Regions from separate parts of the Paenarthrobacter sp. NPDC090520 genome, predicted to be linked through region 1. Evidence: riboswitches for the same ligand, from Rfam matches in the RefSeq annotation. Region 1 holds a riboswitch; each other region holds the start of a gene.
What was found. A riboswitch is a leader RNA that binds a small molecule or an ion and turns the genes downstream of it on or off. The one in region 1 is predicted to bind S-adenosylmethionine.

Region 1 (7,599 bases):
GCCTTGAACCCCGGCAATTCCGGAGGTGCCTTGGCGGATACAAGGGGTCGGATCGTGGGGATCAACACCGCGGTTGCGGGATTGGGGCTGGGGCTCGCGGTACCCATTAACGCGACGACGCGGCGCATCATCGCCGCCTTGCTAAAGGACGGGCGGGTGCGGCGGGCCTACCTCGGATTGGTCAGTACGCCCATTCCGCTCGACGCCAGTGCAGTGGTCCGCACAGGCCAAAAGGAAGGCCTTCGCGTAGTGGAGGTCATGGCAGGCTCTCCGGCCGAGCAGTCCGGGCTGGAACCGGGGGACCTGGTGCTTCAGGCGCAAGGCCGGGCGGTATCGAGCGCCGAGAGCCTCCAGAAACTGCTCTTCGCCGATGCTATCGGCCAGCCCTTCCCGTTGACAGTGCTTCGCGACGGCAGGGTGGTCCAGCTCCTCGCGATCCCGTCCGAGATGGGGGAGTTCGGCTAACGGTCCTCGCGGACGTCCACGACGCCGACAAAGCGGCTGCCGATGCCCTCGTATTCGCTCCGGACATCACCCAGGAACAGTTCCGGAAGCTCGGAGTTCCGGTGGTGCCCGCAGTAAACGAAGGAGAAGTCGGGCCACCACTTCTTGGGCCGGGCGGCCTCGGAAAAACCACAGACAGCGCAGGTGAGCTGTACCCAGACCGGACGCTTCCCGGTTCGGTTGGCACGGGACTGCACCAGCCATGGCGGCGGGTTGTCCTGGAGATCGCGGAGGCCTGCCTCGGGCAAGCGCGACGGGATGCCGTGGCGCTGGGCCATTTCCATGGAGATATCGAGGGCAACGGCCACATCACGTCTGCTGATCACCACTCAACGATACGGCAAGCGTAGGCTGTGCTCATGACTGAACCGGAGGCCATACAGCCGAGCACCCCCCTGCAGAAGAAGGTGCTGCTGGTGGCTATTGTGGCTTCCTTCATCGCCATCCTTGACGGTTTCGTGGTCAATCTCGCTTTGCCGGCCATCGGGCGTGAACTGGGCGGCGGCTTGGTGATCCAGCAGTGGGTGGTGGATGCGTACCTCCTCACCCTCGGTGCCCTCATCCTGGTTGCCGGTTCCCTGTCCGACCATTTTGGCCGCGCCCGGATCCTGCAGTGGAGCCTGGCTGGTTTTGCACTGACCTCCGTGATGTGTGGACTTGCCTGGAACGGCGAGGTGTTGGTGGTCTCCCGGGCGTTGCAGGGCATTGCCGGGGCACTGCTGGTGCCCAGCTCCCTTGCCATGATCGTCACGTCTTTTTCCGGTCCGGCGCAGTCCAAGGCAATCGGCCAGTGGTCCGGGTGGACGAGTGCCGCGGCGATCGTGGCACCGTTGATCGGTGGAGTGTCTGTAGACCTTTTGTCCTGGCGGGTGATCTTCTTTATCAACGTGGTTCCGGCCGCCGCCATCTGGCCTATGTTGGCTGGGCTGCGGGCATCGGATGCAGCCCGGGACAAGAGCAAGAGGATCGACTACCCGGGCGCCTTGCTGGCCATGATCGGCTTAGGCGGCCCGGTCTTCGCGTTCATCGAACAGGGCAGGCTGGGGTGGACCAGCCCCTTCGTGTGGGTTCCGTTGCTGCTGGGCGGTGTGGCTTTGGGGTTCTTCCTGTTCCACGAGGGCAGGACCTCTGAGCCCATGCTTCCCTTGGGGCTCTTCGCCATCCGGAACTTTGGCTGCGGCAATCTCGCTACCTTGGCCATCTACGGAGGCATTTCGCTGGGCTTCTTTGTCTTGGGCATCTACCTGCAACAGGTGGGCGGCATGGGTGCTACGGCGGCGGGAATCGCGTTGCTGCCGGGGACGGTGATCCTGATGCTCGCCGCTTCCTACTTTGGCGGCCTTGCCGGAAAGTATGGTCCGCGGTGGTTCATGACCGCGGGACCCCTGTTGTGCGGGACAGGTTTCCTGATGTCCTTGTCCGTCCAGGAGCCACTCAATTACTGGACACAGGTGTTCCCCGGCCAAGTGGTCTTCGGGCTGGGGCTTGCGACGCTCGTGGCCCCGCTCACCGCTGCCATCCTGGGTGCCGTTCCACCTGAAGAGGCGGGGATCGGTTCCGCTGTCAACAACGCAGTAGCCCGCATCGCCGGCTTGATCTGCATCGCCTTCGCAGGCTTGATCGTGGGCCCGGTCTTTACCCGGGAGGGCCTGTACAACGCGTTGCTGGTCACGGCGGGACTGTTCGTCCTGGGGGCGGTGGCGTCCGCCGTCGGAATCCGCAACCCGGTGCGCGATGCGGCAGGTGCCGCTGTTCCCGACCAAACGTCCGACGACGGCGGGCCGCTGGGGGCGGCGTCCTGACCTGGGGCGGTGCCCGGCTCAGACGTCAGCGAGGACGCAGCCTTCGTGCACCTCGGTGCTCTGCACCCACAAGGCCGAAGTAATTTCATCGGCGAGGTCGAAGTCGCGCCGCTGGGCACCGCTGCCGATCCTTACCACCAGGGCGCCACCGAAGGGCTTGCGGCCTACAATCTCGATGCGGGCGTCCAAGGCAATGTCTTCGGCGGCCAGATAGCGGAGCAGGTCAGGGTTTTCGTCGCTGATGCGCGTGATGCGGCCCGCGTGTCCCTGGTCCAGTTCGATCATGCGGTAGGCGTGCGGTAGCTCCACGGAGCCATCGGATGAGGGAATGGGGTCTCCGTGCGGGTCCCGGACAGGGTGGCCCAGCTTGGCGGACATGCGTTCAATGAAGGTGTCAGAGACTGCGTGTTCCAACATTTCCGCTTCGTCGTGGACCTCGTCCCAGCGGTAGCCGAGTTCCTCCACAAGGTACGTCTCGATGAGCCGGTGCCTCCGCACCATGGCCAAGGCCAGTCGCATGCCGTCGGGCGTCAGGCGGATGGCGCTGTAGGGCTGGTGGTCCACCAGGCCCTGGTCCTTGAGCTTGCGCACCATTTCGGACACCGAGGAATTGGCTACGCCCAGCCGTTGGGCCAGCTGGGAGGACGTGATGGGCTTGTCCTGCCACTCAGTGAAGGAGTAGATGACCTTGACGTAGTCCTCGATCGAGGAGGAGGGCGTACTGGTCTTCACGTTCCAAGCCTACCGTGGGAGGGCGCCTCAGGCCTTGCAGGCCCGCCACGTCTGCGTCACGTACGGCAGGGCCAGGGGTTGGCCAGGGGCGTGGCCGAGGTGTTCGTAGAGGTACCACTCCAGGTTTCCCATGACCTTGGCACGGGTAGCCTCGTTGGCTCGAAGGTAATAGCTGCGCGACTTGGTCAATTCCATGATGTCCCCGGGGGACACAGCATCCTCCCAATGGGTGACATGGCATTCCAAGCCGGTGAACTCCGGACCGATGGCCGGCCGGAAACCCGGTTTGTGTACGTCGCCGGCATGCATGATGCGTGAAAGGCGGTGCACCCAGGGGACGGAAGTATCCAATTGGTTCCAGATCAGGCCCAGGACGCCATGCGGACGGAGCACCCTGGCGATTTCCGTGCTGGCTTTGTCGGGATCGCACCAATGCCAGGCCTGGGCAACACTGACGACGTCGAAAGCTGAGTCCGCCAGTCCGCTCGCCTCGGCGGTGCCCTCCAACGCATGGACCTGCGGGCACGACAGGCGGAGTTGCGCCAGCATGTCCGTGGAAGGATCGACGGCGGTAACCTCAAGACCTCGGTCCACGAGCAGCGTGGTGAATTTTCCCGTGCCCGCGCCGATGTCGGCCGCGGACTTCGCGCCGGCAGGAAGAAGCCAATCCACGGAGTCTGCAGGGTAGCCGGGACGCACCACATGGTAGTGCTCGCCGCCATCCTGGAAGCTTTGCCCCAGTTCCTTGCGCCGGACCGCGTGCAGCTTGGGACCGCTGGGTTGATGCGAACCCTTGGAAGGGTCTTGGGACCGCATGGTGTGTACAGACTCCTCTACCGCGAACGCCGGAAGTACCCTACGAATTTACAGCAAGGCAGGGCTGGCCGGGTCACGGCAAAGTGCGGTCAGTCCACGGTGCAGGGAGCAGCGCCTGCGGTACCGGGCGTGTTGGGGGCCCATTCGGGATAGCTGCGGTGGTCGTTCGCCGGAACCCAGCGGCCCTCGTCCACCACGTAGTCCCAGCCCAGCCCGGTGCCCTTCAGTTCCTGGATTCCCTTGAGCAGCCGGGCGGCGTCCTCCAGCCGGGAACCCACGCCGAAGCTGGCGCGCAGGGAACCGGACGGCAGGCCCAGGCGCTTGAGGAGCGGGTGTGCGCAGAACCGGCCATCGCGAAGGCCCACTCCGTGTTCCGCGGACAGGTAGGCGGCTACCAGACCGGCGTCGAATCCCTCCACCGAGAAGTTGACCACACCGATGGTGTCCGTGGAATCACTGAAGATCTGGTGGACGGTGACCCCGTCGATGGCCTGCAGGCCCTCCACAAGGTAGGAGCGGATGGCGGCCTCGTGGTCGTGCCAGGCCTGCTGGTCAAGGCCGGCCAGGACCTGCGTGGCGCGGGCCAGGGTGGCGGCGCCAAGGACGTTGGGGGATCCGCCTTCATGGCGGGCCGGACCTGTCGCCCAGCTGACGGAGTCGAGGCGGGCTTCACGGACTGCGCCACCGCCGGCAAGGTGCGGCGTTCCGGCGTCGAGCCAATCGGGGCGGCCTACCACTACGCCGGCACCGAAGGGTGCATACAGCTTGTGGCCGGAGAAGACCACGTAGTCGACGTCCGCTTCGGCGATGTTGATCCGGCGGTGCGGGGCGAGTTGGGCAGCGTCCACCACGATGCGGGCACCGAATTCGTGGGCAAGGGAGGCCAGTTCCGCGATGGGCAGGATTTCACCTGTCACGTTGGAGGCGCCGGTGACCGCGAGCAGTGAGACTCCGCCTTGGGCCAGTTCGTGGCGCAGGTTGGCGAGGGTCGCAGCAAGCGTGGAAGCGGCTACGACGCTGCGGTGCGGCACGCCCTGCCACGGCAGCAGGTTGGCGTGGTGTTCGATGTCCAGGTACAGGACTTCGCCGGTTGGCGTACCGTCGATCTGCGGAAGGCAGCCGGCCAGCAGGTTGAGGGAGTCGGTGGTGTTACGGGTGAAGATGACGGAGTCATCGGGGCGCCCGCCCACGAAGTCGCGCACGATCTCGCGGGAGTTTTCATAGACGGACGTGCTGATTTGGGACGCGAATCCGGCTCCGCGGTGCACGCTCGCGTAGTACGGCAGGACCTCGTTCAGGTACGCGGACACGATGGTCAGCGCCGGCGCGGAAGCTCCGTAGTCGAGGTTGGCGTAGCGGACGTGGCCGCCCTGGATCAGGGGCGCCTGCAGTTCGGCGCCAGTCACGGCGGCAAGGGGCCTGGCGGCCGCGGCTTCCTGCGTGGCAGTGGGAAGGGCGGTGGATTCGAACGTAACAGTGCTCATGGGACCTCACTCAAGAGGGACCCCCTTGCGGGGGGATCCGCGCTTGCCGTATCCGTTCCGGACCGGCCTGGTCGTCACCCGGGGCACCCCACCGCGAATGGAGGGTTGCCGGCCAGCAAACCGGGGTTTAGCGCTGGCACTCGTGACCTGTAGTAGACATTAAGGCACCCCGCATGCCGGACACAAAGCCGTCCACTTTGTTAAGCGCATTGTTACGCAGGATGCGGAAAGGGCGGATTTGGCGAATAAAGTGCGGCGGACACCTCCCAGGGAGGTGTCCGCCGTCGAAAATTCAGAGGAGATCGTCGATTCCCGGATTGAGGCGTTTCAGGACCTCGGAGTGCAGGATCGAGTTGGTTGCCAGTGCGTTGCCGCCGAAGGGGCCATCCTCACCTTCAAGGGAAGTGAACCGGCCGCCCGCCTCCGTGACGATCGGCACGAGGGCCGCCATGTCATAGAGGTTCAGTTCGGGCTCGCAGGCGATGTCAACGGCGCCTTCTGCCACCAGGCAGTAGGACCAGAAGTCCCCGTAGGCGCGCGTACGCCAAATGTCCTCGGTGAGGCCGAGGAACTCGTCAAGGTTCCCGCGCTCCTTCCAGCCGGACAGGCTCGAGTAGGACATGGACGCATCCGCGAGCGTGGAAACGTTGGAAACCTTCAGCCGGGTGGCCGAGGCCAACGAGCGGCCCATGTAGGCGCCCATGCTTTTGGCCGCCCACCAGCGCTTGCCCAAGGCTGGTGCGCTGACCACGCCCACCACGGGTTCGCCTTCGTCGATCAGGGCGATGAGGGTTGCCCACACGGGGACGCCCCTGACGAAATTCTTGGTGCCGTCGATGGGGTCGATGACCCAGCGCCGTGAACCGTGGCCGCTGCTTCCGAATTCCTCACCGAGGACGGCATCACGGGGGCGTGAACGCGACAACTGTCCGCGGATGGCTTCCTCAGCGGCCTTGTCCGCATCCGTGACCGGCGTCAGGTCGGGTTTGGTTTCGATCTGCAGGTCCAGGGCCTTGAACCGGTCCATGGTCTGGGCGTCCACGGAATCGGCCAGGACGTGGGCCAATCGCAAGTCATCGTTGTAGCTGGAAACGGGTTGGGTCATGCCACCAAACTATCGTGAATCCTCCACGCCCCGGGGGAGGTGAGGCTCCGACCCTCAGTTGACGGTGCCCAATTCCTTGGTTTCCTTGGCCTCCAGGCGGGGGTCGGCACCGAGCAGGCGCCTGAGCGAAGCCAGGCGGGCCACGCCGGAAGGGCCGGCATTGCCTTGGTTGACCCACTCATCCAGCCCGCAGTTCACTGCACTCGCGTCATGTTTGCAGCCACGGTCGCAGGCTTCCGTGCCGGGCTCCAGGTCGGGGAAGGAATGCAGAATGCGGCCGGCATCAACGTGGGCAAGGCCGAATGAACGGATGCCCGGGGTGTCGATGATCCAACTGCCGGAAGGAGCGTCCGCCAGTTTGAGGGCCAGGGCGGAGGAGGAAGTGTGGCGTCCGCGCCCGGTGACGGCATTGACCCCACCGGTCGCCCGTTCGGCTCCTGTGAGGGCATTGACCATGGTGGATTTGCCCACGCCGGAGTGTCCCAGCATGACGGTTACCTTGCCGTCGAGGTGGGAACGCAGGCGGGAGACGGCGTCGCTGTCCAAACGGGCGGAGAGCCCGTCGTCTGAACGTGCATCGATGCCGGAGGCCTGCGAATCCGCCGTGCGGCTGATGATGACCGGAAAGTCGAGGCTGAGGTAATTGGCCAGAAGTTCGGCAGGATCCTTGACATCCGCCTTGGTGACGAGGAGCAGCGGCTCGATGCCGGCGTCGTAGGCTGCTACCAGTGCGCGGTCGATGAAGCCGGTGCGTGGCTCCGGGTTCGCTGCAGCCACAACCACCACCAATTGGTCCGCGTTGGCCACCACGACGCGCTCGATGGGATCGGTGTCGTCCGCGCTGCGGCGCAGAAGCGTCCGGCGTTCCTCGACGCGGACCAGCCGCGCGAGCGTGTCCGGGCCACCGGAAACATCACCCACGAGTGCCACGAAATCACCCGGGACCACCGGGTTCCGGCGCAGTTCGCGGGCCCGTGCGGCAATGACCACCCGCTCATTGTCGGTGTCCTCACCAACCACTGCGGTATATCGGCCGCGGTCCACCGTGATGATCCTGCCGATCACGGCGTCGTCATGGCTGGGCCGATCCTTGGTGCGGGGGCGGGAACCCTTCTTGTTGGGCCGGATCCGTACGTCCGATTCGTCCCAGGAGCGT
Region 2 (7,599 bases), on a different contig from region 1:
GTCGCCCCGGGCCGCAGCTCACCGGATCTCTCGGCCGCCCTGACCATGCTCAGCGCGGTGCGGTCCTTGATGGACCCGCCCGGGTTCTCCGACTCAAGCTTGACGTGAATGCTGCTGCCCAGGCCCCTGCCGAGGTTTTCCAACTTCACCAACGGGGTATTTCCCACCTTGTCCAATACGGAGGTATCGAGCCCGTCGGGCACGCCCATTGCAGCATGCACCCCGTGCCTGCGGGCTGCCGTGGTCACCATGATTCGCCTCCGTCCGCCAGGGCAACGCCTGTGTCAAGGTCGCTGCTTGTCCGTTCATCTCCCTGCCCCACCCGTACTTCCGCCACTGCTTCGCGCAGCGCACGCCGTGCCCGTTCAACGAGTTCAGGCGCCGAGGGCCGCTCCGCCAGCACATCGGCCATGCGACCCACGACGGCGGCAGTCCCCTTCCCGAGCGGTTGCGCGGCTCCCGCTTCGAGCAGCAGGTATGACGCCGTCAGGGCTTCAATGGCCAGCAGTTTCTCCAAGGCGGCCAGGGACTTTTCGAGTTGCTGCAGGGCAAGTGGCGCCAGGGTCGAATGGTCTTCGACGTCGGCGGACAAGGTTGGCGCTCCAAGCGTGGCCGGAGCCGCGAGGAACTTGAGTTCGGCCAGCAGACCGGCCGCGGAGTACCACAGCAAACCGGGAAGCTCCTCCTGTGCCAGGCCGGAACCGGCGGCCGCGGCAGCCAGGTGCTTGGCCCGGATGGCACGCTGCGGCGGATACAGCTTGGCGATCCGGCGTTCGCTGGAGATCCCCACATGTGCCAAGGCCAGGCGAAGGCCTTCGAAGGACAAGGCAAGCTGCATCGGCTGGAAGTTCCCACCGGAGACCATCTGTCCGGACTCAAGGTCCACCAAGGGATTGTCGCCGCGGCCGTTCAACTCCACCTCGAGCGCCGAGCGAAGCTGCGCAACCAAGGCCCGGAACGCTCCGTGTGTTTGCGGCGCGGCCCTGAAGGACAGGGCGTCCTGCACGGAAACCTCGGGACGGACGTCTTCCAGCCACCCGCCACTCAAAAGCCGACGGACGGCGGCAGCCGATTCGCGCTGCCCGTCCACCGCCTTGGCCGCCTGGATTGCCGGCGAAAAGGGACTGAGGTTCCCGCCGCCGTCGTACCTTGCGATGGTTTCCAGGGACAACGCCAGCCCGACGTCGGCAAGCCGGGCCAGCTGCTGCAGCCGAACCAGGGCGAGCACCCCGGCACCCACGGAGTAACTGTTGGCACTGACCAGCGGGAGGGCCTCGCCGGCCGCGAGAGTGAGGGGCTGCAGGCCGGCGTCGGCGAGCGCTTTGGCGCCGGGCACCAGGGTGCCTTCGGCGTCGAAAGCTTCACCTTCACCGATGGCGACGGCGGCGACGGCGGCAAGCTGGGTCAGATCGGAAGAACCCACCGAGCCCTCGGACGGGATCGCGGGGTGCACCCCACGGTTCAGGAGTTCGGCGTAGAAGCCTGCTGTTTCGGGACGGACGCCGGAACCGCCGCGGCTGAAACCGATGAGCCGGGTGAGGATGACGGCGCGGGCGGCGGCAAGGTCCAGATAGGGACCCACTCCGCTGTTGTGGTAGCGGACCACCTGCACCTGGTAACTGAGGACGGACTCCTCCTCCACGCCAGTGTCCCGCCCGGAACCCAGCAGGGTGTTGAGCCCGTAGACGCGTTGTCCGGACGCGGCCGTCTCTTCGACGATCTCCCGCGACCTGCCCATCAATGTCAACGCATCATGGTTGAGTTTCACGTGAAACGCCGGATCAGAGGCGACGTGGGCCAAGCGTTCGGGAGGCACAGCGGCGGTCCCGATCACCAGTTCCTTGGGCACGGGGGCCATGTCAGAAGTCCAGGAGGTTCTGGCGGAAACCACCGCTGCCGTAACTGCTCCTCAACAGCCCGCGGCGCCGAAGCTCCGGGGTGAGTTTGTCCAGCACGGAGTGGACCGTCACCGGATCCACAAACCCGGAGAAGAGGAAGCCATCACCGCCAACCGCTTCCCCGGTCTCCTCGAGGTAATCAGCAATCTCTTCCGTGGTGCCGATGATCGAGTCTCCGGCTCCCCCGCTGCGGGCCTGCAGGATCTGGCGCAACGTGGACCCTGGAGGGGCTGCCTTGGAGAAGTGTTCCAGTGTTCCCTGGTTGCTGTTGGTGCTCAGGGTGGGGAGGGGCTCGTCGAGGTCGAACTTCTTGAAGTCGATCACCGAGAGGTAGGAGATCGAGTTGAGTTGGCTGTCGATATCCCGTTGTGTGAGCTCCCGGCGCTGCGCCCTCAGTTCCTCCGCCTCTGCAGTGGACCCCACCACGGTGGGCTTGAGGACGAAAAGGACCTTGACGTCGTCGGGGTTCCTGCCCGCCTTCGACGCCTCCTCGCGGATGGAATCGCGGTAGGCCTTCATGCCGTCCACCCCGCGCGCCAAAGCGATCGCCACGTCCGCGTTTCCGCCCGCGAACGCCTTGCCGCGGGGCGAGGCCCCGGCCTGTACCAGCACAGGTTCCTCCGGTAGCGGGGCCGTATTGAGGGGTCCACGAACCTTGAAGAAGTCGCCCTGGTGGTTGATCGGGTGAACCTTGGTGTGGTCCGCGAACCTGCCGGCCTCCACGTCCTCAAGCACAGCGCCAGGTTCCCAACTGCGCCACAGCCGCCTGACGACGTCGACGAACTCCTCAGCCTTCTCATACCGCAGGTCGTGCTCGATCTGTTGGTCCAGGCCATAGTTCTGGGCGGCGAGGTCGCTGCCCGAAGTGACGACGTTCCACCCGAGCTGCCCCTCGGAGAAGTGCTGGAGCGTGGCGAGGAGCCGCGCCGCGGTGAAGGGCGGGTAGAAGGAGGCGCTGACGGTCGGAACAATCCCCAGGTGCTGCGTGGCCGAGAGCAGGTACGGAACCAGGGCCAGGGGGTCGTGCTTCGGTGCGAAGGATGCGTGGGCCAAGGACACCTCGGCGGTGCCGCCGTAGGTATCCGGAACGGTGAGGGAATCCTCGATGATGAACAGGTCCAGCCCGGATCGCTCGAAGGCCCTGACGGCCTCCTGGTACAGCGCGGGTTTCTTCCAGTCGTAACCCAGGCCGTAGCCGGGCGTCCCCCAGCCTTGGACTCCGAATCCGTGGCCCACGAACCATCCAAAATGAAGCATGGGCTTGAGTGTAGAACTGCTGTGTCCGTTCACCGCGACCTGATTTCATGCGAAGTTACAGGGGGTCGTACTGCGTCAATTATGCTCCCGCGGCGTCACATTTGGACCCCGTTCGGCCCGCCCCGGGGAGGCACCGGTTACGCAACATGACGACGGCGGTGCAGTCGCCAAATGCGGCTTCCCGGCCGTGGATGTTACGTTTTTCTTGAGTAATGAGCACCAGCGTTAAGCCCTGACTTGCTGGTCGGCAACCCTCTCCCGCGGCGGGGTGCCTCAGGTGACTACTCGGCGTCTTCGAACTTCGAACTGCAAGCGTGACTGAGGAGCACCACGAATGCCTGAACCCACTGAAGAAAAACTCTCCTACCGCCTGATCACGGGTCCTGATACCCGTGAATTCTGCGAACGGATCTCCGCTGCTTTGGCCGAGGGCTACGTGCTGCACGGCAGCCCGGCGGCCACGTTCAACGGCGAAACCGTCATCGTGGCGCAGGCCGTGATCCTGCCCGCTGCGGTAGCCAGTGCGGACGCAGCTGTTGCGAGCGCCGTGGACGAGTTGGACAACTACGAGGAAGCATTCGAGGGCCACGCATGAGCTACGCAGGGGACCTGACCCCGCAGGACGCGTGGGCAAAACTTGAAGACGGCGCCATCCTGGTGGACGTGCGCACCGAGGGCGAATGGGCCCACATCGGTATTCCGGACACCAAGGCCACGGAGAACGATCCCCTGTTCATCCAGTGGAACCTCGCCGGCGGCATCCCGAACTCCCGCTTCCTGGAGGACCTGCAACAGCAGGCCCCCGAGGGCGACGGCGTGGAACTCGTTTTCATCTGCCGTTCCGGCCAGCGCTCCATCGCTGCTGCCATCGCCGCTACTCAGGCCGGCTTCACGGCCTACAACGTCCTTGAAGGCTTTGAGGGCGAACCCGACCGTTATGGCGAACGCACCGTCAACGGCTGGAAGAACCGTGGCCTGCCGACCAACCTGGGGAACGACTAAAAGTGACTTTCAATCCTGACGCCGCCGGCTGGAGCCCTGACACCCAGGCCGTCCGCGGTGGCCTTGACCGTACCAACTTCCAGGAAACCGCAGAGCCGGTTTTCCTGAACTCCGGGTTCGTCTACGAATCCGCTGCCGCCGCGGAACGCGCCTTCACGGGCGAAGACGAGCGCTTCGTCTACTCCCGCTACGGCAACCCGACTGTGGCCACCTTCCAGGAACGCCTGAGACTGCTGGAAGGAACCGAGGCATGCTTCGCGACGGCGTCCGGCATGTCCGCGGTCTTCACTGCCTTGGGTGCCTTGCTGGGTGCCGGTGACCGTGTGGTTGCCGCCCGCTCACTGTTCGGCTCCTGCTTTGTGATCCTCAACGAGATCCTGCCGCGCTGGGGCGTGGAGACCGTTTTCGTTGACGGGCCGGACCTGGACCAGTGGCGTGCTGCCCTGTCCGAGCCGACCACAGCCGTCTTCTTCGAGTCCCCGTCCAACCCGATGCAGGAAATCGTGGACATCCAGGCCGTCAGCGAACTGGCCCACGCCGCGGGGGCGACAGTCGTCGTCGACAATGTCTTTGCCACTCCCCTGCTGCAGCGCTGTGGCGACCTGGGCGCGGACGTGATTGTCTACTCCGGCACCAAGCACATTGACGGCCAAGGGCGCGTCATGGGCGGGGCGATCCTGGGCACCAAGGAATTCATCGATGGCCCGGTCAAGCAACTCATGCGCCACACCGGCCCCTCCCTTTCCTCGTTCAACGCGTGGGTGCTCACCAAGGGCCTCGAAACCATCGGGCTGCGCGTGAACCACAGCTCGGCTTCCGCGCTGAAGATCGCCGAGTGGCTCGAGCAGCAGCCGGCCATCAGCTGGGTCAAGTACCCGCTCCTGAAGTCGCACCCGCAGTACGAGCTCGCCACCAAGCAGATGAAGGCCGGCGGAACCGTGCTCACGTTCGAGCTCTCGCCGTCCGGTGGCCGGACGGCCAAGGAAGCAGCTTTCGCGCTCCTGGACGGGCTGAGCGTCATCGACATCTCCAACAACCTGGGCGACTCCAAGTCCCTCATCACCCATCCGGCCACCACCACGCATCGCGCCATGGGACCGGAGGGTCGCGCAGCGATCGGGTTGAGCGATGGCGTGGTCCGGTTGTCCGTAGGCCTTGAGGACGTGGACGATCTCATCCTGGATCTGGAGAAGGCCCTCAAACAGGTCTAACCTTCATGCCATGAGGCATCCATACCGCCGGGCGGGGGCTGTCATCGTCGCGGGTTCCGTGGTGTGGTTGGTGGGGATTTCACCCGTTCCGCAGGTCTACACCACACAGGATCCAGCCGAACGCTTGCGGCTGCTGATGCGTGGCGAGCGGGGCTGGATCATGGGGCACCACCTGGCTGCCGCGGGAACTGCTGCCGTGCCGATGGGGTTCGCAGCCTTCGCCCGGGCGCTGCCTGGCGGAACGGCCAAGACCTTCGCGCGTGCGTCCGCTGCAGCATTGCTGGCGGGCGCACCGCTGTTTGTCTACAGCCTGTCGCGCAGGGCATCGGACCTTGAGCGTTTCGCCTACCGTCGAGGGTCCAACGCACCGTTCCTTGGGTATTCCTGGCTACACATTGCCGGGCTGGGCGCATTGGGCGCGGGCTTGCTGCGTTCGCCGGCCAAGCGCTGGGTAGGTCTCACGGCTTCGGGCGCTGCCTCGGTCTTCGGCATCATCCTCCTGACCGCCAAGGACATTCCGCCGTTCGTCTTCTACCTCACGGAGGGACTCGTGGGGGTTTTCTTGATCGCTTGGGATGACGAGACCGGGTCAGGCCCGCCGGACCCGGCCGAGGATGGGCGCGGGATCGCGATGGGCGTCGGCTGACGCCCCGCGCATGGTCAACCTGGCGGCATGCCCGACGGCGGCCGCGAGGGCTTCCGGGGTTGGCGGGCTCTCCGGGTGGCTCTGGTGTTTGCGGTTGAACCGCGTCACAGCCTCTCTTTGCTCGTGGGCACCGTTGCCGCGCTCCAGGATATCCGCGATCCCGGCTTTGACCAGGCCCAGCTCTCCTTGATCGTCAAGGACCGGGCTCAGGTAGTCCACCAGGGCCCACACCACTTCGGCAGCCGGTTCGGGACGGAACTCCCCGAAGTCCAGCAGGTCACCACGGAGGCCTACATTGCTGGCCTGCCAACTGGCCATGCGCAGCAGCGCCGTGGGCACCGAGGAGGGCTCAACGCCGTCGAGCATTTCCAAGGAAGCCGTCTCAACCAAGGCCCGCACCAGCACTGCAATCAGGGCCGCGTCCTCTGACCGAAGGCAGACATCGGCCACACGGACCTCCACCGTGGGGTGGGTCCGCGAGATGCGTGCATCGAAGTAGATCATGCCTTCATCCAGGAGCACCCCTGTGTCCAGCAACCGGCTCACCATCCGGCGATAGGCCGTCAACGAACCGAACACAGCCGACGGGCCGGAGGTGGGCCATCTGTTCCAGGCCTGGATGCGATAGCTGTCAAAGCCCGTGGGAAGGCCGCGCCAGTAGGGAGAGTTTGCGCTCAAGGCCGTGAGGACCGCGAGCTTGTCCCGGATATGGTCCAGCACCACCACGCCCTCCTCCGGCGACTCAACCGAGGTGTGCACATGGAAGCCGCACGTCAATTGCTCATGGGCCGTCAACCCGAACCGCTCCAGCATCTCGGCGTAGCGGGGATCGGGCGTGGTGTGGGTGGTGGATGCGAGGGGCGACGTAGCCAGGGCTGCTATGCGGGCACCGTGTTTACGGGCAGCCTCGCTGGCCATGGCCCGGCCGCGCCGGATCTGGTGCAGGAGGTCTGCGTAGCTGTGGCACGGCCGTGTTTGGGTTTCGATCTGCTCGAGCTTGAGTTCGTAGCTGAGCCCGGTACCTGTTTGTTGCGGGTGGCTACCATTGAGCAGTGCATCCGCGAGGGCCAACGGTTCGCCCGTCACGGGATCGACGATGAGCAGTTCTTCCTCAACCCCGAATGTCCGCATGCTTCATTTTGCGCTCCGCGCTCCGGCCGCGCACCCCTTCCCGCCGTTCGCACCAGGTAGACCTGGAGCGCCGGGCGGAAACCGGCGCGGCCGGGTCGAGCCAAGGGAGCGAATGGCGCGAACGGGTGCGCCAGCAAAGCTAGTCCTGGAAGTACTCCACTTTCGCTCCAATGGTGTTCAAACGCTCGGCCAGATCCTCGTAGCCGCGCTCGATCACGTAGATATTCCGGAGCTCGGAGGTTCCGCGGGCCGCGAGCATGGCCAGGAGCAGGCAAGCCGCCGGACGAAGGGCAGGCGGGCAGCCGATTTCCGCTGCGCGCCACTTGGTGGGTCCATTGACGTAGATACGGTGCGGATCCAGGAGCTGCACCTGGGCGCCCAGTTTGTTGAGCTCTGTGAGGTAGATGGCCCGGTTTTCGTAGACCCAATCGTGGATCATGGTCTGGCCCTCGGC
Region 3 (7,599 bases), on a different contig from region 1:
CCTCGTTGATGTTGAACGGGTTCACTGCCATGTCGCCGGCGTCGGCAACCTGGATGTTCTCGAACGGGCTGACGTCCCACGCGGGGTTGTACGGGCGCAGCAAGCGGCTGGCCTCACGCACGTGGTTGGCGCCGAAGCGCGCGCCGGGACGGTAGGAAACGCCGGAGTCGAAAGGCACGCCGACAACGGTGACGTCGGCCTTGGACACCTGGTCCAGGCGGGGCAGGCGGGCGTAGGTGGCTGCACCGGCGTAGCGCGGGATGCGGGAGGAATCGATGGGGCCGAGGTTGCCGTTGGCCTCGATACGGAGCTCTTCCAAAGTTGCGCAACTCCTTAAGTAGATGACTGCTGTGACACCCATCATACACTCAAAGTTGTCTAATAAGCATCACCTGTTTACAAGTCAGCTTTGTCGGGTCGACCATATGAGATGCCGGTCACATGAGGCGTAAAGATTCCATAAAAACCGGTATTAACAGGCAATTCCCAGCAATACGCTCCATTCCGGGAGCAGCACCGTGCTGCGCGAAAGGACGACGTGACCACGCTGACCAGGCCTCCGGCCGACCCTGCCGACCGGCGCAAGGAAGCCTTCAATCTCAAGGCGTGGCTGCTGGAAGGCATGCCGGACACGTCGGGCAAACGGCAAGGACCGCACGGGAAGCCATCCGATTCACACAAGCCTCAAGCCTGGTGGAAGGTCATGTGCCTCACGGGCCTGGACTACTTCTCCACCCTTGGTTACCAACCCGCCATCGCGGCCCTTGCCGCAGGCCTGCTCTCACCGCTGGCTACCCTGCTCCTGGTTTTCGCCACCCTGGCCGGAGCGCTGCCCGTCTACCGACGCGTGGCCAAGGAAAGCCCCCGCGGCGAAGGCTCCATCGCCATGCTGGAACGCCTGCTCCCCCGCTGGGGAGGCAAGCTCTTTGTCCTTGCGCTCCTCGGCTTTGCGGCAACGGACTTCATGATCACCATTACGTTGTCCGCCGCTGACGCAACAGCACACCTCATCGAGAACCCGTTCGCTCCGGAATTCCTGGAGGGGCAGCACGTGGTGATCACCTTGGCCCTGATCGCCGGGCTGGGCATCGTCTTCCTCCGGGGATTCCGGGAAGCCATCAACGTTGCTGTGGTGCTCGTCGCGGCCTTCCTGGCACTGAACCTTGTGGTGGTCTTCGTGGCCATCAGCCACCTCTTTACCGAATCCCACGTGATCACCGACTGGTGGAGTGCGCTGACCACGTCCCACGGCGATCCGTTGATGATGATCGGGCTTGCCCTGCTGGTCTTCCCGCGCCTGGCCCTGGGCCTCTCCGGGTTCGAAACCGGCGTGGCCGTGATGCCGCAGATCAAGGGGCGCGCCACGGACACCGATGCCAACCCCGCAGGCCGGATCAAGGGTGCTCACCGCCTGCTGACAACGGCAGCGATCATCATGAGTTCCTTCCTGATCACCTCAAGCTTCACCACGGTCATGCTGATCCCCGCCGCCGAGTTCGAATCCGGCGGCAAGGCCGAGGGGCGCGCCCTGGCCTACCTTGCCCACAAGTTCCTCGGCGATGGCTTCGGCACCGTGTACGACATCAGCACCATAGCCATCCTGTGGTTTGCCGGCGCTTCTGCCATGGCCGGCCTGCTGAACCTGGTCCCCCGCTACTTGCCGCGCTACGGCATGGCTCCCGCGTGGGCCCGGGCACTTCGTCCCTTGGTTCTGGTGTTCACGGTCATCGCCTTCGCCGTGACCATCATTTTCCAGGCAGACGTGAACGCCCAGGGCGGCGCCTATGCCACGGGCGTGCTGGTGCTCATTACGTCGGCATCCATTGCCGTGACGCTCTCCGCGCGGCGCAAGAAGCAGCGGGCCCAGTTCATCGGCTTCGGCATCGTCTCGCTCGTCTTCATTTACACCACGGTGGTCAATTCGATCGAGCGCCCGGACGGCCTCAAGATTGCTGCCCTGTTCATCCTGGGCATCATGGTGGTGAGCTTCATTTCCCGGATCCGCCGCGCCTTCGAGTTGCGGGCCACCCATATCAAAATGGACGAGAAGGCCCTCGAGTTCACCGCGAACAACAGTGATGGTCCGGTCCGGATCATTGCCCACGAGCCCAAGCACCTCAGCGCGGACCGGTACCAGGAGAAGCTGGAACACGCCCAGCAGGCCAACCACCTGCCCAAGGACTGCGGCGCATTGTTCATCGAGATCATCGTGGACGACAGCTCGGACTTCGAGCAGGAACTCCAGGTAGTGGGCAAGGAACGCCACGGCTTCAAGATCCTGGAAGTCCACAGCAACAACGTGCCCAATACCTTGGCCGCCGTACTCCTCCACATCCGGGATGTCACGGGCTTCATGCCGCACATCTACTTCCGCTGGACCGAGGGCAACCCGATCTCCAACCTCAGCAAGTTCCTCTTCTTCGGCGAGGGCGAGATCGCACCGGTCACCCGGGAAGTGCTGAGGGAAGCCGAGCCGGACATCACCCGCCGCCCCTGGGTCCACGTGGGCTAAGCCCCCAGTCCTACCTGCTGGCCGCGGGCACCAGGACCCAGAGCACCTCCACCGTCTCATCCGTGGGGTTGATCCAGGTGTGGGGCTCGCGGCCCGGGAAGGAAAGGGTATCCCCTTCTTCGAGGTCATATTCCTCGTTGGTCAGGATCAGCTTGATCCTGCCTTTGACGACGTGCAGCACGTCAACATCGCAGTCCACGGCATAGAGTTCATTTTCGCCACGCCCCCGCGGCTCGATGGTTGCCTGCAGGATCTGGAGCCTGCGCTCGGAACGCGCCGTCAGCAGCCGCTCCACAATGCCCTGGCCACCCAGGGAAATGCGCGGTCCATCGTCGCGCCGCGTCAGATGCGTTTCGGGCGCTGCGAACAAGTCGCCGACAGACACGGACAGCACCTGGCACAGCGTCACCAGGGAGGCCACTGACGGTGAGGTGAGGTCCCGCTCCACCCTGCTGAGGAAGCCTTTGGTCAGTCCCGTCGCGTCTGCAACCTGCTCGATGGTGAGCCGCTGCGCCTGCCGGGCTGCACGGATTCTGGAACCGATGGCAACGGGAACATTGCTGGGTTCAACGGGTAGAGCCTTCATTCACAAAACCTTTCAGGCCCGTCCGGGAGGCCCTGTCATTGGAGCCAATAGTAGCCGGACAGCCACGGCAAAGACCCAGAATCCGCGGAACCATGACCAAACCACCTTGACTGTTACTCCCATCACAACATATCCTCATAGGCAACAAGTGTTGTCTGTGAGGCACACAACACACGTCCAACTCCGTTCGTCAGCACAGAGACTTCGACGCCCTGCAGGAGTATCGTCGAATACCCCAACCTCCGTGCATCAGCTCCAAGGAGCCACTCATGGACTCTTCGTTCATCAACATCGCCATTGTGGTGGTGTATTTGCTTGCCATGCTGGCGTTCGGCTGGTGGGGCAAGTCCCGCACCAAGAACAACAGCGACTTCCTGGTGGCCGGCCGCCGCCTGGGACCGTTCCTCTACACCGGCACCATGGCCGCGGTTGTCCTGGGTGGCGCATCCACCGTTGGCGGCGTTGGCCTGGGCTACAAGTTCGGCATCTCCGGCATGTGGCTGGTGGTGGCCATCGGCGCCGGCGTCCTCTTGCTGAGCCTGCTGTTCGCCGGCACCATCCAGCGCCTGAAGATCTACACGGTCTCGCAGATGCTGAGCCTCCGCTATGGAAGCAAGGCCACCCAGACCTCCGGCATCGTCATGCTGGCCTACACCCTCATGCTCTGCGCAACCTCCACCGGCGCCTACGCCACCATCTTCGTGGTCCTTTTCGACTGGGAACGCTGGCTGGCCATCGCCGTGGGCGGTGCGATCGTGCTGGTTTACTCCACCATCGGTGGCATGTGGTCCATCACCCTTGCTGACCAGGTCCAGTTCATCATCAAGACCGTGGGCATCTTCCTGCTGATGCTGCCGTTCGTCATGAACGCAGCCGGCGGCCTGGACGGCATCCGCCAGCGCGTTGATGCAAGCTTCTTCCAGATCGACGGCATCGGCCTGCAGACCATCATCACGTACTTCGTGGTGTACACGCTTGGCCTCCTGATCGGCCAGGACATCTGGCAGCGCGTCTTCACGGCAAAGACCCCCACGGTTGCACGCTGGGGCGGCGCAACCGCCGGCGTCTACTGCATCCTCTACGGTGTAGCCGGCGCCCTGATCGGCCTCGCCGCACGCGTGGCGTTGCCGGACATCGACGTGGCAAACCTCGGCAAGGACGTTGTCTACGCCGAGGTGGCAACGCACATCCTGCCCATCGGCATTGGCGGCCTGGTCATGGCAGCTGCCGTTGCCGCGATGATGTCCACCGCCTCCGGCGCACTCATTGCCGCGGCCACAGTGGCCCGCGCAGACGTAGTCCCCTTCGTCGCCAGCTGGTTCGGCAAGACCATCAACACCGACGACACGGAAAACCCCGAGCACGACGTCAAGGCGAACCGCTACTGGGTCCTCGGCCTCGGCGTCCTGGCGGTCCTGATCTCCATGGCGGCCCAGGACGTGGTCGTGGCCCTCACCATCGCCTACGACATCCTGGTAGGCGGCCTCCTCGTCGCCATCCTCGGCGGCCTTGTATGGAAGCGCGGTACCGGCATCGCGGCAGCCTGGTCCATGGCCGTGGGCTCGGTCCTCACCCTGGTCCTGCTGATCCTCTTCGCAACGGGTGTGATCGAGAGCGCCGACGGCGTCTACGCCAACGATCCCATCTACTGGGGCCTCGGCGCTTCGTTCGTGACGTTCGTGGTGATCTCACTGCTCACTCCGCCCACCGATGCCGCCGTCCGCGCGGCGTGGGACAAGCGGGTTGCTGGAGCCATCTCGGATGAGCTCCCGCTGGACGCCCACCCGGTCACCAGCCACAAGGCCTAGAGTCCGGCCACACAGTGGCCACCTGGGCAATGTACGACGGCGGCGCCACCCTTCGCGGGGTGGCGTCGCCGTTTGCGTCGTCCCCGGCTTCCACAAGCACACCCACCCCCATTGCGGGGAGGCATTAGGATAGGACGCAGCTTCAAGAGATGTGGCGCCAAGCTCCGACTGGCCGCACACCAACCCCATGTTCACGGGTGGTTCGGATGAGGAAGCGGCCCGCCCCGGACCAGAGACAACCGAGCGGGCAAGAGCACTCCCACCAAGGAGCAGTCCTTGCCGTACCAGGCTGAAACCAGCACGATCCAAGATCCCGCACACCGAGCAGGCGCATCCCAAGCGGCCCTGGTCAACACCAGCCCCATCGAAAGCGCCGCCCCCGCAGTCCGGGTGATTCCCGTCGTCGATCTCGTCCAAGGCACGGTGATCATTGCAGCGCGCGGCCGCGCCGAACGATTTCACCACCCTGAGCCCCGGCTGCTGGCCGCGGCCTTGGCACGGTCCGTCCGCGCCGCACGTTGGTGTTCCGCGTCGCAGACGCTGACGGTGGCGGTGGCCGCCGTCGGACATACCGCGGGGCGCGAGCAGCACTTCAGCCTGGTGCCGGCTGCCTAGGATTCGTCGCCGTCGCCGCGGAATTCTTCCTCGGCCTCATCGAGCGGCACAATGCGCTCGTCGTCGTCCGCCACCTCGCCTTCCTCTGCCCAGGCCTCGTCCACTTCCTGGTCCTCGTTGTAATCGTAGGCCGGATCCGATTCGATGGTTGCCCGTTCCGGGTGGTGGGGATGTGATTCGGTGCTCATGCTGCAACCTCCGTCCGATGGGCCGCACCAGGCGGTCCACTGACCGATGTGCGGGGAGTGCCCCGCCCCTGTCTAACCATCTGAGCACCGCCTCAGGAAGGGGTCAAGGGAGGGCTGCCGACGGCCACAGCGCCGCTGCAGCAGGGTATGGAATTAAGGCATGCCGAACATTCCCGCTAAGGAATACCAGCCAAAAATCCCCGGAAATAAGCGGTACAGTGGGCGGTGCAAAGGGGCCGTAACCGTCCCATCAAGCCCAGGAGAAACAGTGCAACAGCACCAGGAATCCCACGGTCCGTCGAGCCCCGCTCCGGCCCCCCACCCCGCAGACGAAGCCCCGCGAACACCCACGCAGTCGGATATCCGGCGCTGGCGGCAGTACCTGGCAGACGAACGGGCCGAGGCCGCCGTCTACCGCGAACTCGCCCAACGCCGTGACGGCGAGGAACGCCAGATCCTCCTGGCCCTGGCAGAAGCGGAAGGCCGGCACGAAGCCCACTGGCTCAAGCTGCTCGGGGAACACGCCGGCATGCCCAAGGCGGCGTCCGCACGCAGCCGGCTCCTCGGTTTCCTGGCGCGGCACTTCGGATCCGTCTTCGTCCTCGCGTTGGCCCAACGTGCTGAGGGGCGCTCCCCCTATGGCACCGACCCGTACGCCACCCCCGCCATGGTGGCCGACGAGCAAATCCACGAGGAAGTTGTCCGCGGCCTCGCAACCCGCGGCCGCAACAGGTTGTCCGGCACGTTCCGCGCAGCGGTTTTCGGCGCCAACGACGGCCTGGTCAGCAACCTTTCCCTGGTGATGGGCATGGCCGCGACGGGCGTTTCCAGTGCCGTGGTGCTGATGAGTGGCGTTGCCGGCCTGCTGGCGGGTGCACTGTCCATGGGTGCCGGCGAGTACGTCTCCGTCCGGTCGCAACGGGAACTGCTCAACGCCACCCTTCCCACCCAGGCCACGTTGGCCGCAGCGCCGTCCTTGGACGTGGAGCACAACGAACTCGTCCTGGTGTACCTGGCGCGCGGCATGACCAGGGAAGCTGCTGAACACCGCGCCGCAGAGCGCCTGGGGCTCTTCAGCTGCGACTGCGATCCCAGCCTTTCGCTCCAGCCAGAGAAGGAAGAAGTGGCGGACGAGCACGAGACCGTCGGTTCCGCATGGGGCGCTGCCATGTCGAGTTTCTGCTTCTTCGCCTCGGGCGCCATCGTCCCCATCCTGCCATTCGTCTTCGGCATGGTCGGCTGGAACGCCCTGATCCTGGCCGGAGCGCTGGTGGGCATTGCACTTCTGGCGACGGGCGCCGTCGTCGGGCTGCTCTCCGGAACGTCCCCGCTGAGCCGTGGCCTCCGCCAGCTGGCCATCGGCTTGGGCGCCGCAGCTGCCACCTACGGACTGGGCCTCCTCTTCGGAGCGGTGATCGTCTAGGCCTCGCCGGCATGAATAGACGGGACCACCCCGGTCCCGTAATGTTGGTTCGTCCTCTGCGCTGCCTGCGTGAACGGGGCCTGAGGAATGGAGAACCGTGGACACCGAGCATGGGGAGTCGCATGCGCTAGAACCCCGCCGTGCCGGCAAGGCGCTGCGTTTGCTCCTCGGCCTTGTCATGGCGGTGGTTGCCGCTGTAGTCGCCGTCCTGGTCAGCGGTTTCCTGCACGGCGATCCACGCATTACGGCCCTGGTCCCGGGCGCCGCCCTGCCCAACGCCCAACAAGGCGGACCAGGCACGCACAACCCGGCGCGCGCCCACAATGCTCCCCCACCCGGGCTGGAAGAGGCCGATGCCCCGCTCGCCTCGCCTCCCGCACCGGCCTTCACGAGCGATTCATACAAGTTCCTGGCCACGAACGACGACGGCACTCCGGTTGGTTATTCGCCGTGCCGGCCGCTGCACT

Region 2: linked by a shared signal. The riboswitch ahead of ACIQTZ_RS21235 (DUF1737 domain-containing protein) and the one ahead of ACIQTZ_RS01525 (aminotransferase class V-fold PLP-dependent enzyme) in region 1 are both predicted to bind S-adenosylmethionine.
Region 3: linked by a shared signal. The riboswitch ahead of ACIQTZ_RS08810 (hypothetical protein) and the one ahead of ACIQTZ_RS01525 (aminotransferase class V-fold PLP-dependent enzyme) in region 1 are both predicted to bind S-adenosylmethionine.

What each region holds. Positions count from the first base shown of each region.
Region 1 covers NZ_JBIVXM010000001.1:309,089-316,687, forward strand. The annotation lists gene ACIQTZ_RS01500 (S1C family serine protease) at 1-465, shown strand, start outside; gene ACIQTZ_RS01505 (hypothetical protein) at 462-788, opposite strand; gene ACIQTZ_RS01510 (MFS transporter) at 864-2,306, shown strand; gene ACIQTZ_RS01515 (metal-dependent transcriptional regulator) at 2,325-3,038, opposite strand; gene ACIQTZ_RS01520 (class I SAM-dependent methyltransferase) at 3,066-3,854, opposite strand; gene ACIQTZ_RS01525 (aminotransferase class V-fold PLP-dependent enzyme) at 3,944-5,338, opposite strand; SAM riboswitch class IV at 5,373-5,486, opposite strand; gene hisN (histidinol-phosphatase) at 5,631-6,443, opposite strand; gene ACIQTZ_RS01535 (ribosome small subunit-dependent GTPase A) at 6,498-7,599, opposite strand, start outside.
Region 2 covers NZ_JBIVXM010000025.1:9,862-17,460, forward strand. The annotation lists gene ACIQTZ_RS21220 (PLP-dependent cysteine synthase family protein) at 1-251, opposite strand, end outside; gene ACIQTZ_RS21225 (aromatic amino acid ammonia-lyase) at 245-1,858, opposite strand; gene ACIQTZ_RS21230 (NtaA/DmoA family FMN-dependent monooxygenase) at 1,860-3,188, opposite strand; SAM riboswitch class IV at 3,364-3,476, shown strand; gene ACIQTZ_RS21235 (DUF1737 domain-containing protein) at 3,490-3,750, shown strand; gene ACIQTZ_RS21240 (rhodanese-like domain-containing protein) at 3,747-4,157, shown strand; gene ACIQTZ_RS21245 (O-succinylhomoserine sulfhydrylase) at 4,160-5,368, shown strand; gene ACIQTZ_RS21250 (hypothetical protein) at 5,379-6,014, shown strand; gene ACIQTZ_RS21255 (glutamate--cysteine ligase) at 5,958-7,145, opposite strand; gene ACIQTZ_RS21260 (UDP-N-acetylglucosamine 1-carboxyvinyltransferase) at 7,285-7,599, opposite strand, start outside.
Region 3 covers NZ_JBIVXM010000005.1:213,854-221,452, reverse strand. The annotation lists gene speB (agmatinase) at 1-319, opposite strand, end outside; gene ACIQTZ_RS08825 (APC family permease) at 539-2,512, shown strand; gene ACIQTZ_RS08820 (helix-turn-helix domain-containing protein) at 2,523-3,098, opposite strand; gene ACIQTZ_RS08815 (sodium:solute symporter) at 3,368-4,906, shown strand; SAM riboswitch class IV at 5,047-5,166, shown strand; gene ACIQTZ_RS08810 (hypothetical protein) at 5,183-5,521, shown strand; gene ACIQTZ_RS08805 (hypothetical protein) at 5,518-5,709, opposite strand; gene ACIQTZ_RS08800 (VIT1/CCC1 transporter family protein) at 5,978-7,132, shown strand; gene ACIQTZ_RS08795 (matrixin family metalloprotease) at 7,287-7,599, shown strand, end outside.